3 regions of the Pseudomonas sp. A125 genome follow, and region 1 is predicted to be linked to each of the others. Evidence: predicted binding sites of a transcription regulator. Region 1 holds the regulator's gene; each other region holds the start of a gene.
What was found. The regulator sigma-54, encoded in region 1, starts transcription at its own class of promoters, with help from an activator protein. The targets are predictions, from matches to a motif close to ANTGGCATNNANNTTGCTNT.

Region 2: a site for sigma-54 is predicted at 2,996-3,015, ahead of ACZRN6_RS20905 (circularly permuted type 2 ATP-grasp protein). Genes of this name have one in related genera too.
Region 3: a site for sigma-54 is predicted at 2,880-2,899, ahead of glnK (P-II family nitrogen regulator). Genes of this name have one in related genera too.

The regions. Positions count from the first base shown of each region.
Region 1 covers NZ_JBUZVP010000034.1:25,760-30,482, reverse strand. The annotation lists gene ptsN (PTS IIA-like nitrogen regulatory protein PtsN) at 1-441, opposite strand, end outside; gene hpf (ribosome hibernation-promoting factor, HPF/YfiA family) at 454-759, opposite strand; gene ACZRN6_RS31190 (RNA polymerase factor sigma-54) at 835-2,328, opposite strand; gene lptB (LPS export ABC transporter ATP-binding protein) at 2,513-3,238, opposite strand; gene lptA (lipopolysaccharide transport periplasmic protein LptA) at 3,238-3,810, opposite strand; gene lptC (LPS export ABC transporter periplasmic protein LptC) at 3,797-4,369, opposite strand; gene ACZRN6_RS31170 (KdsC family phosphatase) at 4,378-4,723, opposite strand, start outside.
Region 2 covers NZ_JBUZVP010000015.1:165,463-170,185, forward strand. The annotation lists gene msrA (peptide-methionine (S)-S-oxide reductase MsrA) at 1-375, shown strand, start outside; gene ACZRN6_RS20900 (alpha-E domain-containing protein) at 443-1,393, opposite strand; gene ACZRN6_RS20905 (circularly permuted type 2 ATP-grasp protein) at 1,396-2,805, opposite strand; gene ACZRN6_RS20910 (hypothetical protein) at 3,231-3,776, shown strand; gene ACZRN6_RS20915 (hypothetical protein) at 3,851-4,063, shown strand; gene ACZRN6_RS20920 (hypothetical protein) at 4,075-4,215, shown strand; gene ACZRN6_RS20925 (cation:proton antiporter) at 4,219-4,723, opposite strand, start outside.
Region 3 covers NZ_JBUZVP010000017.1:22,730-27,452, reverse strand. The annotation lists gene sutA (transcriptional regulator SutA) at 1-222, opposite strand, end outside; gene ACZRN6_RS22110 (secondary thiamine-phosphate synthase enzyme YjbQ) at 326-751, opposite strand; gene ACZRN6_RS22105 (ammonium transporter) at 961-2,301, opposite strand; gene glnK (P-II family nitrogen regulator) at 2,337-2,675, opposite strand; gene ACZRN6_RS22095 (accessory factor UbiK family protein) at 3,095-3,355, shown strand; gene cfa (cyclopropane fatty acyl phospholipid synthase) at 3,406-4,518, opposite strand.

The DNA of each region.
Region 1 (4,723 bases):
GACGACCTGATAGAGCGCCTCGTTGCTGGAGGCGCTGCGCAGTTTGTCGCGTACTTCCTTGCGGTCGAGCATGCTGGCGATCTGCCGAAGCAGTTCCAGGTGCGCATCGGTGGCAGCTTGCGGGACCAGCAGTACAAACAGCAGGTCGACCGGGGCGCCATCGATGGCGTCGAAATCGATTGGGGCATCCAGGTGCAGCAGGGCGCTGACTGGAGATTCACAGCCTTGCAGGCGGCAGTGAGGAATGGCGATTCCGTTGCCAAAGCCGGTCGAGCCGAGCTTTTCACGGGCGATCAGAGCCTCGTACACAGCTTGCGTATCCAGCTCGGGCACTTCGCGGCCGATCAGGTTGGCAATTTGTTCGAGGGCACGCTTTTTACTGCCGCCCGGCACGTTCACGAGGGAACGGCCGGGGGTCAGGATGGTTTCAAGTCGAATCATGGGTGGGGAGTGTTAGCGGCCGGTGCCTTGAAGAAGGCTCTGCTGCTTTTCCTTATGCTTTTTAAGTTGGCGGTCAAGCTTGTCAGTCAAGGCATCGATCGATGCATACATGTCTTCATGCTCGGCATTGGCGACCACTTCGCCACCGGGTATCTGCAAGGTCGCTTCGATTTTCTGCTGAAGCTTATCGACCTTCATGATGACCTGCACATTGGTGATCTTGTCGAAATGACCCTCAAGTCGTTTCAGCTTCTGCTCGACGTATTCGCGCAATGGAGGGGTGACTTCTACATGGTGTCCACTGATGTTGACTTGCATACAGCTTCTCCTTCGTTGCCAGTGCATAAAGCGGCAGGCCGGGGTGCCTGCCACTGGAACGCTATGGCCCGCCCGTCACATCAAACGCTTACGCTCGCTGGAAGGCGCGATCCCAAGGGACTCGCGGTACTTGGCGACGGTTCGACGGGCGACCTGAATGCCTTGTGCCTCCAGTAAACCAGCGATCTTGCTGTCACTCAACGGCTTTTTCTGATTTTCCGCGGCAACCAGTTTTTTGATGATCGCGCGGATCGCCGTGGACGAGCATTCGCCGCCTTCGGAGGTGCTGACGTGGCTGGAGAAAAAGTATTTCAGCTCATAGATACCCCGTGGGGTATGCATGAATTTTTGTGTGGTTACCCGGGAAATCGTTGATTCGTGCATGCCCACCGCCTCGGCGATGTCGTGCAATACCAGCGGCTTCATCGCTTCATCGCCGTATTCCAGGAAACCGCGCTGGTGTTCGACGATCTGGGTGGCGACTTTCATCAGGGTTTCGTTGCGGCTTTGCAGGCTCTTGATGAACCAGCGGGCTTCCTGCAACTGGTTACGCATGAAGGTGTTGTCGGCGCTGGTGTCGGCGCGGCGCACAAAGCCTGCGTATTGCGGGTTGACCCGCAGGCGCGGCACCGATTCCTGGTTCAACTCCACCAGCCAGCGCTCGTTGTCCTTGCGCACGATCACGTCGGGCACCACATATTCGGCTTCGCTGGACTCGATCTGCGAGCCAGGGCGCGGGTTCAGGCTCTGCACCAGCTCGATGATCTGGCGCAGGTCATCTTCCTTGAGCTTCATGCGGCGCATCAGCTGGCTGTAGTCGCGGCTGCCGAGCAGGTCGATGTAGTCGGTGACCAGGCGCTGCGCCTCGGCCAGCCAAGGGGTCTTGGCTGGCAATTGGCGCAGTTGCAGCAGCAGGCATTCGCTCAGGGTGCGCGCGCCGATACCGGCGGGCTCGAACTGCTGGATGCGGTGCAGGACGGCTTCGATTTCGTCCAGTTCGATGTCCAGTTCCGGGTCGAAGGCCTCGAGGATCTCCTCAAGGGACTCGTCCAGGTAGCCCTGATTGTTGATGCAGTCGATCAGGGTCACAGCGATCAGTCGATCGGTGTCAGACATCGGTGCCAGGTTCAGTTGCCAGAGCAGATGGCTCTGCAGGCTCTCGCCGGCGGAGGTTCGGGTAGTGAAGTCCCACTCGTCATCATCATTGCTGGGCAGGCTGCTGGCGCTGGTCTGGTAGACGTCTTCCCAGGCGGTGTCGACGGGAAGTTCGTTGGGAATGCGTTCGTTCCATTCACCTTCCTCAAGGTTGTCCACCGTGGGGGCGGTTTCCTGGTAGGAGGTTTCCTGTACGTCGGGGTTGGGTTTTTGCTCGATGTTGTCGGCAAGCGGGTCTGCATTATCGAAGTCGTCGCCTTCTTCCTGGCGTTCGAGCATCGGATTGGACTCCAGGGCCTCCTGGATTTCCTGTTGCAGGTCCAGGGTCGACAATTGGAGCAGGCGGATGGCCTGTTGCAGCTGAGGTGTCATCGTCAGCTGCTGGCCCATTCTCAGGACTAGCGATGGTTTCATGGCAGGGGCTTAACACCTTATTCGCCGGCGCAATGCGCCATCCACGACAGGGCGCGTGAGCGCCAAACATAAGCAAATTATATGCCTGATATCGGGGGCTTTGCCTAGAGCGCGGTAACAATAAAAATACTGAGGTTTTTATTGACTCCCGCGCTCCATGGCGAATGGCCTGATACCACCGTGTTTACAGGCGGAACTCGTGACCCAAATACACTTCCTTGACCAGTTCGTTGGCCAGGATGGTGGCCGAGTCACCTTCGGCAATCAGTTGCCCATCGTTGACGATATACGCGGTTTCGCAGATATCGAGGGTCTCGCGGACATTGTGGTCGGTGATCAATACACCGATGCCCTTGGCCTTGAGGTGATGGATGATCTGCTTGATATCGCCGACCGAGATCGGGTCGACACCGGCGAAAGGTTCGTCCAGCAGGATGAACTTCGGCGCAGTGGCCAGGGCGCGGGCGATTTCCACGCGACGACGCTCACCGCCGGACAGGCTCATGCCGAGGTTGTCGCGAATGTGGTTGATGTGGAATTCCTGCAGCAGGCTTTCCAGCTCTTGCTTGCGCCCGGCGCGGTCGAGTTCCTTGCGGGTCTCGAGGATGGCCATGATGTTGTCAGAAACCGACAGTTTGCGGAAGATCGACGCCTCCTGCGGGAGATAGCCAATGCCTGCTTGGGCGCGACCGTGCATGGGCTGGTGGCTCACGTCCAGGTCGTCGATCAGCACGCGGCCCTGATCGGCCTGTACCAGGCCCACGATCATGTAGAAGCAGGTGGTCTTGCCCGCACCGTTGGGGCCGAGCAAGCCGACGATCTGCCCGCTGTCGATCGACAGGCTCACGTCGCGCACGACCTGCCGGCTTTTATAGGCCTTGGCCAGATGCTGGGCTTTCAGGGTTGCCATTAATTCGCCTTCTTCGCGTCGGGTTTCGGCGCCGGCTGGGCTGCGGCCGGTTTCGGCTTCGGCTGGATAACCATGTCGATGCGCGGCTTCGGCGTGCCGATTTTGGAACCGGTGGCACGACCGGCCTGGGCAATCTGCTTCACCGTGTCGTAGACGATTTTTTCGCCGTCGGTGGTGTTGCCGTCATTGATCACCCGGGCCTGGTCGATCAGTACGATGCGATTTTGCTGTGCATGGTACTGGATCGTCTTGCCGTAGCCTTTGACTGGCGTAGGGTCGCCCACTTTTTGCAGCTGTTCGAAATACGCCAGGTTGCCAACCGAGGTGACCACGTCGATATCGCCTGCCGGGGTGCGAGTCAGCGTCACGGTATTACCCGTCACTTTCATCGAGCCCTGAGTGATGATCACGTCGCCGGTGTAGGTCGCAATACCTTTCTTGTCATCCAGTTGCGCGTCATCGGCCTGGATATGGATCGGTTGCTGGCTATCGTTCGGCAGAGCCCAGGCGCTCACGCTTCCCAGTGCTGCGCCCAGGCCGAGCAAAATAGGGAGGGTTTTAACGAGCCTCATACTGTCCTCTTACGTTCGATAGCAGGTGTATCCTGCTTTCTTTCAAATACGCTTTCATTCCCTTGCCAGTCGATACACCGCCAGCGCCGTCAATTCTAACGTCTTGCTCGGTCTGCGCATATTGCTTCTGTGGGAATACGGTCATGCGACTGCTGGTAATAATGGTGTCGCGGTCCTTGGCGTCGGTGCGGGCTACACGTACCGAGTCAATCAATTCCACTTGGGTGCCGTCCGGGTTGACCTCGCCACGCTCACTGGTGACGTGCCATGGGAATTCGGCGCCGCGATACAGGTTCATGTCCGGCTTGGTCAATAACGTGACCTCGGATGCCTTCAGATGTTCGACCTTGTCCGAGGTCATTTCATACTGGACCTTGCCATCGGGCAGGTACTGGATGCTGTGGGCGTTAATGGCGTAATAGTCGATAGCGCTCTCGTCCACCTGTGCGACGGGCTTGTCGAGGAAGCGCTCCGGGCTGATATTCCAGTAGCCTACCGCCAGGAATACGGCGGCGATGACAGCGAATATCAGGAAATTGCGAATCTTTTTGCTCAACATAAAACGCTCTATAGGTAGGCGGCGTGGGCCGCTTCAAGGCTGCCTTGGGCGCGCAGAATCAGTTCGCAGAACTCGCGGGCGGCGCCTTCGCCGCCACGGGCTGTCGTTACGCCATGGGCATGTTCGCGAACGAACGCCGCCGCATTGGCCACGGCCATGCCCAGGCCGACCCGGCGAATCACCGGCAGGTCGGGTAGGTCGTCACCGAGGTAGGCAACCTGCTCATAGCTTAGGTTGAGTTGGCCAAGAAGCTCGTCCAGGACCACCAGTTTATCCTCGCGGCCCTGATACAGGTGAGGAATCCCCAGGTTTTGTGCGCGGCGTTCCACAACCGGAGTCTTGCGACCGCTGATG
Region 2 (4,723 bases), on a different contig from region 1:
AGCAAGGTCAGCTACGGCAAGCTGCTGCAGATCTACTTTTCGGTGGCCCACAACCCCACGGAACTCAACCGCCAGGGCCCGGACAGCGGCACCCAGTACCGTTCGACGATCTTTGCCCAGAACGCCGACCAGCAAAAAGTCGCCCAGGCCTACATCGACCAACTCGACGGCGCCAAAGCCTTCGACAAACCGATCGTGACCAAAGTTGAAACGGGCAAAGCGTTCTACCCGGCAGAGTCCTACCACCAGGACTTCCTGACCGAAAACCCCTCGTACCCCTACATCGTAATCAACGACCTGCCCAAGGTGGCACAGCTGAAAAAACTGTTTCCCGACCAATACCGCGCCGAGCCCGTATTGGTGAAAAACCAATAACCCAACCCCTGCACACTTCAAAGGTGGGAGCAGGCAAGCCAGCTCCCACATGGGTTTGCAGCGGTGTTCAGACCACCTCCAGGTACGAGCTATGAATCGCCCGCGCCAACTGCCGCACGGTATCGATAAACTCCGTCAACCGGCTATGCAGCCCATCCTCCAGAATCTCATCAATCCCGGTATACCGCAGCCGCGCCTCAAACTCCGCCGCCAAACGCTGCGCCGTACGCCCATAACTCCCGGGCAAGTCCGCCAAAATATGGCTCAACTCCTCAATGCATGCATGCAGCGAGCGGGGCACGTCACTGCGCAACAGCAACAGCTCTGACACAGACCGCGCATTCAACGCATTCGGATACAGCTCGGTATACGCCTCAAACGACGACAACGCCCGCAGCAGTGCACTCCACTGGTAATACCCGCGTGCCGACAAGTCGCTGACCTCTTCGGACTCCTCGCCAAACATCTCATACCGCGCATCCAGCAGGCGCAACGTGTTATCCGCCCGTTCGACAAACGTGCCCAACCGAATAAACCGATACGCGTCATTACGCATGATCGTCCCGGACGTGGCCCCGCGAAACAGGTGCGAACGCTGCTTTACCCAGTCACAAAAGTGGCTGATGCCATGGCGCGCCAACCCACCGGCCGCAATGCTGCGCATCTCCAGCCAGGTGGCGTTGAGGTTCTCCCACATGTCGGCGGTGATCCGCCCGCGTACCGCGTGGGCATTCCCGCGAGCAGCCCGCAAACAGTTATAGATGCTCGCCGGGTTTTCCTCATCGAGGGCGAAGAAGTGCAACATGCGCTCGGCGTCCAACTGCTTATGGCGCTCGAGGTAACTTTCCAGGGTACCGCTGCAGAGCAACGACATGGCCAGCTCGTCCAGCCCGTCACTGCGCCCGGCCTGGGGCATCAACGACAGCGAATAACTGACTTCCAGCATGCGCGCCAGGTTCTCGGCACGCTCCAGGTAACGCGACATCCAATACAAATCTGCGGCGGTTCTACTCAGCATACTCAGCCCTCCACCACCCAGGTGTCCTTGGTTCCGCCGCCTTGCGACGAGTTGACGATCAATGAACCTTCACGCAGTGCCACACGGGTCAAGCCACCGGGCACCAGGCGGGTTTCCTTGCCCGAGAGCACGAAGGGCCGCAGGTCGATATGCCGCGGCGCAATGCCATTTTCGACAAAGGTCGGGCAGGTGGACAGGCTCAAGGTTGGTTGGGCGATGTAGGCGTGGGGCCGGGCCTTGATGCGCTGGCGGAAATCCTCGATCTCGGCAGCGCTGGAAGCCGGACCCACCAGCATGCCGTAGCCGCCGGAGCCCTGGGTTTCCTTCACCACCAGCTCTGGCAGATGGGCGAGTACGTGGGACAGCTCGTCGGGTTTGCGGCACTGGAAGGTCGGCACGTTTTGCAGGACCGGCTCTTCGTCCAGGTAGAAACGGATCATCTCCGGCACGTACGGGTAGATGGATTTGTCATCCGCCACGCCGGTGCCGATGGCATTTGCCAGCACCACATTGCCCGCGCAGTAGGCCGCGACCAGGCCGGGTACGCCGAGCATCGAGTCGGGATTGAAGGCCTGCGGGTCGAGGAATGCATCGTCGATGCGACGGTAGATCACATCGACGGCTTTAGGGCCATCGGTGGTACGCATGAACACCTTGAGGTCGTGCACGAACAGGTCGGCACCTTCCACCAGTTCCACGCCCATTTCCCGGGCCAGGAACGCGTGTTCGAAGAATGCGCTGTTAAAGCGCCCAGGCGTCAGCACCACCACGTTGGGGTTGTCCAGGCGGCTGGAGCTTTTGAGGGTCTTGAGCAGCAGGTTGGGGTAGTGGTCCACCGGGGCAATGCGCTGCTTGGCAAACACCTCCGGGAACAGGCGCATCATCATCTTGCGGTCTTCGAGCATGTAGCTCACGCCGCTGGGGGTGCGCAGGTTGTCTTCGAGCACGTAGTAGGTGCCGTCGCCATCGCGTACCAGGTCGACCCCGGAGATGTGCGAGTAGATATCGCGGTGCAGGTCCAGGCCGACCATCGCCTTCTGGTAACCCTCGTTGCCCAGCACCTGCTCGGCAGGAATGATCCCGGCCTTGATGATGCGCTGGTCGTGGTAGATGTCGGCGAGGAACATGTTCAGTGCATTCACCCGCTGGATACAGCCGCGCTCGATGATGCTCCATTCACTGGCGGGGATGCTGCGGGGGATGATGTCGAAGGGGATCAGGCGCTCGGTGTCTTGCTCGTCGCCATACAGGGTGAAGGTGATCCCGGCGCGGTGAAACAGCAGGTCGGCTTCACGTCGGCGCTGGGCCAGCAGCTCTGGCGGCGTATTGGCCAGCCAGCGGGAGAATTCCTGATAGTGCGCACGACAAACGCCTTGTGCGTCATTCATTTCATCAAAGAAAGATCGAGCCATTCCAATACCTTGTCAGTGCCCGGGAATATGCTTTGGGGGGCACTGCCGCTTTATAAAACGCATTTTTTTATGGGCCCGTGGCTGATGGTGCCAGCGGGTCTGGTCCTTACTTTCTTTTGGGCTGGGCTCTGGGTCGGGAGGTAACGATTGCTCCTGTATTCAGGCGGGGCAGGTGGGTGATTGAAGGATTAAAGCAATGCCTGTGCCACCACACCTTGTGGCGAGGGAGCTTGCTCCCGCTGGGCTGCGCAGCGGCCCCAAAAAAGAATAAGAGCGCCACGTGTGCAGCGCCAGCCCGGTCCGGCGGGGGCAAGCGGCCTCGCCATATATAGAACCGGCCGCTCCAAAACGGTGCACTGATTACTTGAACTTTGCATCAGGCCAGTTCTTCTAAAGGGCTTCATATGCCAGCACGGAGCACGGACGTGCCCAGAATCATCTCACCCGACACCCCGGAATCGAGCCTGACTGACCACAGCGAGCACTCCGCGAAGATTTTCGGCTCCCCCAAGGACCGGCTCGACTTCTACCGGCGCGAGATCCAATACGAAACCAGCATCCTGGCGAACCGCACCGACGCCTACCTCACGGCGCAGTCGTTCCTGGTGATTGCCTTCGTTTCCGGCATGGGCAACCTCAACCCTGAGTGGGGCAAGCTGTTCACCCTGGTGGTGCCGGTATTCCTGGCGATGCTCGGCATCCTCAGTTCCCTGAATGCCTGGCCGGGCATTCGGGCGGCCTACGAAATCATCGATCACTGGCACTACAAGCAAAGCGAACTGCTGCGCAGTGAACCGGTGATGGGCATGGCCTACGACGAATCGCCGCTGTTCAGCGAAACGGAGTCGTCCCACAAGGGCTATCGCAAATCCTTGTTGTTCTCGATGCGCGCGCCCTGGTTGTTCATGGTGTTCTGGGTGCTGCTGGGTGCCTACGCGTTTTATATCCAGGTGGACAATCCTGGCTCATAAGCAATTGGAACTTCACCGACCCGCACACGACCTTACACTTTACGCAGTCTGCGTTTTTCCAACAGAGGTGAGCCATGAGCACAGACAACGACCCGCAAACCAGCAACCGTAACGACCCCGCCATTGACCGCGGCGAACCGGCACCGGGCACAGGTGCTGCGGCACCCAAGGATCCCAAACCTGCCGCCGACCCAAAAGCCAAAGAAAACGACTACAGTCCAGACTTCAAGCCCGAGCGCGAGCCCAAGCCTGAAACCGATGCCGATATCGATACCCAAGGCGGTTAGAGGAGACGGTCATGTCAGTTGACATAGAAGTAGACGATGAACTCAATGACCCGGGCAACGAAGACCCGGGCTCCTTGATGGATGATGCCGAAGTGCCGCTTAACGATTTGGATGATGCCGCTGACGTCGGCCACACCGAGAGCCAGGAATAAGCGTCATTGTTGTGCCTGGGCACGCCGTTCATACCACGCCAGCATCGGTTGGGTGCTGAGGCCATGAACGACGATGCTCAGGGCAATCACCGACAGCGTGAGGTTCACCGCCACCACGCTGCTGGTGCCCACCAACCCATGGTTGATGGCATAGAACAGGTAGTAGATGCTGCCGATCCCGCGAATCCCGAACCACCCCATCAGCCCGCGTTGATTGCGATCCAGCAGCGTGCCCCAGGGCATGGACAGCACGCTTAATGGGCGAATCACGCAGAACAGCAATGCGCCTACCGCCAGCGCCCGCCAGTCCCAGTGGCTGACCAGCACCACGCCCAACAGGGTGACCAAAAATACCTCCATCGAGCGCTCCACCAGGCCGCCGAAGGCGAGCATGTCGCCCATCATCACCCCGGCGGCGATCTGCGTGTCTTGCAACTGCCCCACATTGCCATGCAGCGCCTTTGCCGGCTCTACTTCCATATGGCCGACTACCGGCTGGGCCAAATGC
Region 3 (4,723 bases), on a different contig from region 1:
CATCGCACGGGCCAGCGCATCGCGCTCTTTGTTCTTGGCTTCTACGCTCGGCAGTTCGTCAACCGACACCGCAGCCTTGGCCTTGCCCTTGGCTGCCGGGGCCGGTGCATCTTCGCCACCGTCGTCGTCAGCCACGTCTTCGGCAGCCGCCTCAAGACCTTCCTCGGTTTCGTCGTCGTCGCCTACTTCGAGGTCGTCGTTTTCCAGATCATCGTCGCTCATGTTCTACCTCATGACTTGCGAAAAGCAGATTAGTTATAGCCCAGCTTCGCCACCTGTCGACGGCCGCCGGAAAAAAATCAACATCCACAGGATAACCAGTGGCTTATGCCCCATCACCGTGCAAGGTGGCGAGGACTTTACGAGCACCGCCATGATCACGGTGCTCGCCCAGATAAACACCTTGCCAGGTCCCCATCGCCAAGCGGCCGGCCCTTACCGGCAAACTCAGCTGGCAGCCCAGGAGACTGGCCTTGAAGTGCGCCGGCAGATCATCCGGACCTTCGTCGTTGTGTTCATATCCCGCCGTACCTTGCGGCACCAGCGCATTGAAGAAACGCTCGAAGTCACGGCGAACCGCCGGGTCGGCATTCTCGTTGACCGTCAACGAGGCCGAGGTGTGCTGCAGCCACAAATGCAACAGTCCCACCCGACAGGCCTTCAATTCAGGCAGGCCGGCGAGCAACTCGTCCGTCACCAGATGAAAGCCCCGGGGCTTGGCCCGCAGGGTTATCAGGGTCTGTTGCCACATACAGTTCTCCGCACATCGGCGCGCATTCTAGCGCGCTCTGGGAAAAAACAAAGTGCCGAATACGCCTACATGCCTGTAAGACATTCGCACACCGAAAAGTGCAGTGCGGATCCCATCACAAAGTCGTGAAAAAACCCATACACCTTTAGCCACAGACAAACCCCAGGCAAAAAAATGCCCGGCAAGCCGGGCATCTTTTTTTCGCGTACTTACAAGTTGTAGCCGCGTTCGTTGTGTTGCGCCAGGTCGAGGCCCACAGCCTCTTCTTCTTCGGTCACCCGCAGGCCCATCACCACGTCCAGCACCTTGAGGATGATGAAGGTCACGATAGCCGTGTAGATGACGGTGAAGCCGACGCCTTTGCACTGGATCCAGACTTGTGCCGCGATGTCAGTGGTGGTGGCGTTGAAGCCGCCCATCGCTGGTGCCGCGAATACGCCGGTCAGGATCGCGCCGAGGATACCGCCAATACCGTGCACGCCAAAGGCGTCCAGGGAGTCGTCGTAGCCCAGCTTGCGTTTCAGGGTAGTGGCGCAGAAGAAGCACACCACACCGGCAGCCAGGCCGATCACCAGGGCGCCCATCGGGCCCACAGTGCCAGCGGCTGGAGTGATTGCCACCAGGCCAGCGACAACACCCGAGGCGATGCCCAGGGCACTTGGCTTACCGTGGGTGACCCACTCGGCGAACATCCAGCCCAGCGCCGCAGCAGCGGTAGCGATCTGGGTCACCAGCATCGCCATGCCGGCGGTGCCGTTGGCCGCAGCCGCGGAGCCGGCGTTGAAGCCGAACCAGCCTACCCACAGCATGGCCGCGCCCACCAGGGTGTAACCCAGGTTGTGCGGTGCCATTGGGGTGGTTGGGAAGCCTTTACGCTTGCCCAGTACCAGGCACGCTACCAGGCCGGCAACACCGGCGTTGATGTGCACCACGGTGCCGCCTGCGAAGTCCAGCACGCCCCAGTCGCCCAGCAACGAACCCGGACCGCCCCACACCATGTGGGCAATCGGTGCGTAGACCAGGGTGAACCAGACGCCCATGAAGATCAGCATCGCGGAGAACTTCATACGCTCGGCGAACGCACCGACGATCAGCGCCGGAGTGATGATCGCGAAGGTCATCTGGAAGGTCACGAACACCGACTCAGGGAACAACGCCGCCGGGCCGGTGATGCTGGCCGGGGTCACACCCGAGAGGAACAATTTGGACAGGCCGCCCACAAACGAGTTGAGGTTGACGACGCCTGCTTCCATACCGGTTGTGTCGAACGCCAGGCTATAGCCGTAGACGAACCACAGAATGGAGATCAGGCCGGTGATGGCGAAGCACTGCATCATCACGGAAAGAATGTTTTTGGAGCGAACCATGCCGCCGTAGAACAGCGCGAGGCCTGGAATGGTCATAAACAGTACCAGCGCGGTGGACGTGAGCATCCACGCGGTGTCGCCGGAATTGAGGACTGGAGCAGGTACTGGGTCCGCCGCCATGGCCAGGGCCGGCATTACGAGGGACAACAGGGCTCCTAGCCCTGCGAATTTACGCAGAGTCATATTGTTTTCTCCTGGGGCGTTGGGGGTTTGGCGGCTTAGATTGCGTCGGTATCGGTTTCGCCGGTACGGATGCGAATAGCCTGTTCCAGATTGACCACGAAGATCTTGCCGTCACCGATTTTGCCGGTGTTGGCAGCCTTGGTTATCGCCTCGATAACCCGGTCAAGATCCTTGTCGTCAATGGCGACATCAATCTTCACCTTTGGCAGGAAATCGACCACGTATTCCGCGCCGCGATACAGCTCGGTGTGACCCTTCTGCCGACCGAAGCCTTTGACCTCAGTAACGGTAATGCCCTGCACGCCGATCTCGGACAGTGACTCGCGTACATCGTCCAACTTGAACGGCTTGATGATGGCAGTGACTAGCTTCATGAAAACTCTCTCCCGAATTGGTGGACTTGCCCCAGGAAAACAAACCCGTCTCAAGTCTAAGCGCAGTGCCTGGCTTTGTAACGCTTCGTCGCCTTGGCATTTGCCATTGCAACGCTCGCTAACCACTGGTGACGAAACCTACCCCGCTCCGTCGGCGCACTGCATCGTCACAGCGACTGCATCAGTGCATGGGTCATGATCGTCTAAGCAGAAAGCTTGCCAGCTCCGTAAAAATCACTGAAATCAGTCCTTTGTTCGCTTGCACACACCTGCCGGGCGCCACGGCGGCGAAGATACGCACGAAAACGGTGCGTGACCGCCCGGCCCGATGCGCGAAAAGCGTGCGCCGCAGCCGCTGGAAAAGACTATAGACGCTGCGTGATACACTGGCGGCCAACAGATTTTCCGGACTATTTCCCATGCTCGCGCCCAAAGACCTCCTCGACGCCCTGAGCGGCCACGCCTCCCGCCTGTTCAGCAGCGACACGCCGCTGCCGCGCAACGAAATTGAAAGCCAGTTCAAGGCATTGCTGCAAAGCGGTTTCAGCAAGCTGGACCTGGTCAGCCGGGAAGAGTTTGATAGCCAGATGGTGGTGTTGGCGCGCACTCGGGCGCGGTTGGAGAGCCTTGAGGCCAAGGTGGCGGAGCTGGAAGCGCGATTGACGCCGGCCGCCGAATAAACCGGCCAACCGGGGCAGGTTTCGCCTGCCCCATTAAGCCGTTGTAACCATCAACTTACCCGCTGATACCCGCCGACAACCCCCTTCTTCGACAATACCCACTGCCACAACTGGATATCCCGCGCGCGAAACGCACCGGCACACGACAGCAGGTAATAGCGCCACATCCGGTAGAAGCGCCGGCCGAAGGTTTCTGCAAAATCCGGCCAAGCCCGTTCGAAGTTCTCGCACCAGGCCATCAGCGTCTTGTCGTAATCAGCGCCAAAGTTGTGCAGATCCTCGACAACAAATAAACCGTCCACAGCGTCGCCAATCTGCCCGATCGAGGGCAAATCCCCGTTGGGGAAGATGTATTTGTCGATCCATGGGTCGGGCGTGCTGTTGCGCTGGTTCTTGCCGATGGTGTGCAACAGGAACAGCCCATCGTCTTTCAGGCAGCGGTTGGCCACCTCCATATACGTCCGATGGTTCTTGCGGCCCACATGCTCAAACATGCCGACGCTGGCAATGTGGTCGAATTGCTCGTCGATATCCCGATAGTCCTGCAGACGAAACTCGATCGGCAGATGGGCGTACTTGGCGCGGCCCCACTCTGCCTGCTCTTTGGAGATCGTCACGCCGACACACTCCACACCGTAATGCTCGGCGGCATGGCTCATGAAACTCCCCCAGCCACAGCCGATATCCAGCACGCGCAAGCCCGGCTTGAGGCCCAGTTTTCTGCAGATCAGGTCCAGTTTGGCGAACTGCGCCTGTTCCAGGGTGGTGGCGTCCTTCCAGTAGCCACAGGTGTAAGTCATACGCGAGTCGAGCATGCTCGCGTAGAAGTCGTTGCCGAGGTCGTAATGCGCCTCGCCGACTTGCCAGGCGCGCTTTTTGTTTTGCAGGTTCAGCCATCGGGAGCTGAATGCATGAAACAACAAGGTGGCCGGGTTGGCCTGGTCAATCACCCCGGAACGCATGAGCCGGTAGAAAAACTCATCCAGCGCCTCGACGTCCCAGCCGTCATCCATGTAGTTCTCGCCAAGGCCAAGGTTGCCTTTGGCCAGTGCCAGGTCGAACGTGTCACTGTGGTGCAGCTGCATATCCGCCGCCGACGACCCGTTGACCTCAATCTGCGCCTGCGCCAGCAACTCCCTTACGAAGCGCGCCCCCTGAGACATCTCATCAGAACCGGAAAAAGAATGACGCGTTTTGTTAAGCACAATTGCTCTCCAGAAATAGCGTTGCCTTTGATTCATACACTGCGAGAAATCTGGCCATGGAAGCGTCTGGCAAAGCCCTGTTGGCCTCACGGGGAACGCTGGCTGGGAACAGATGTAACAAATCTTATCCAGCCAATTTTTAAAGATATAATGAATTAATCTT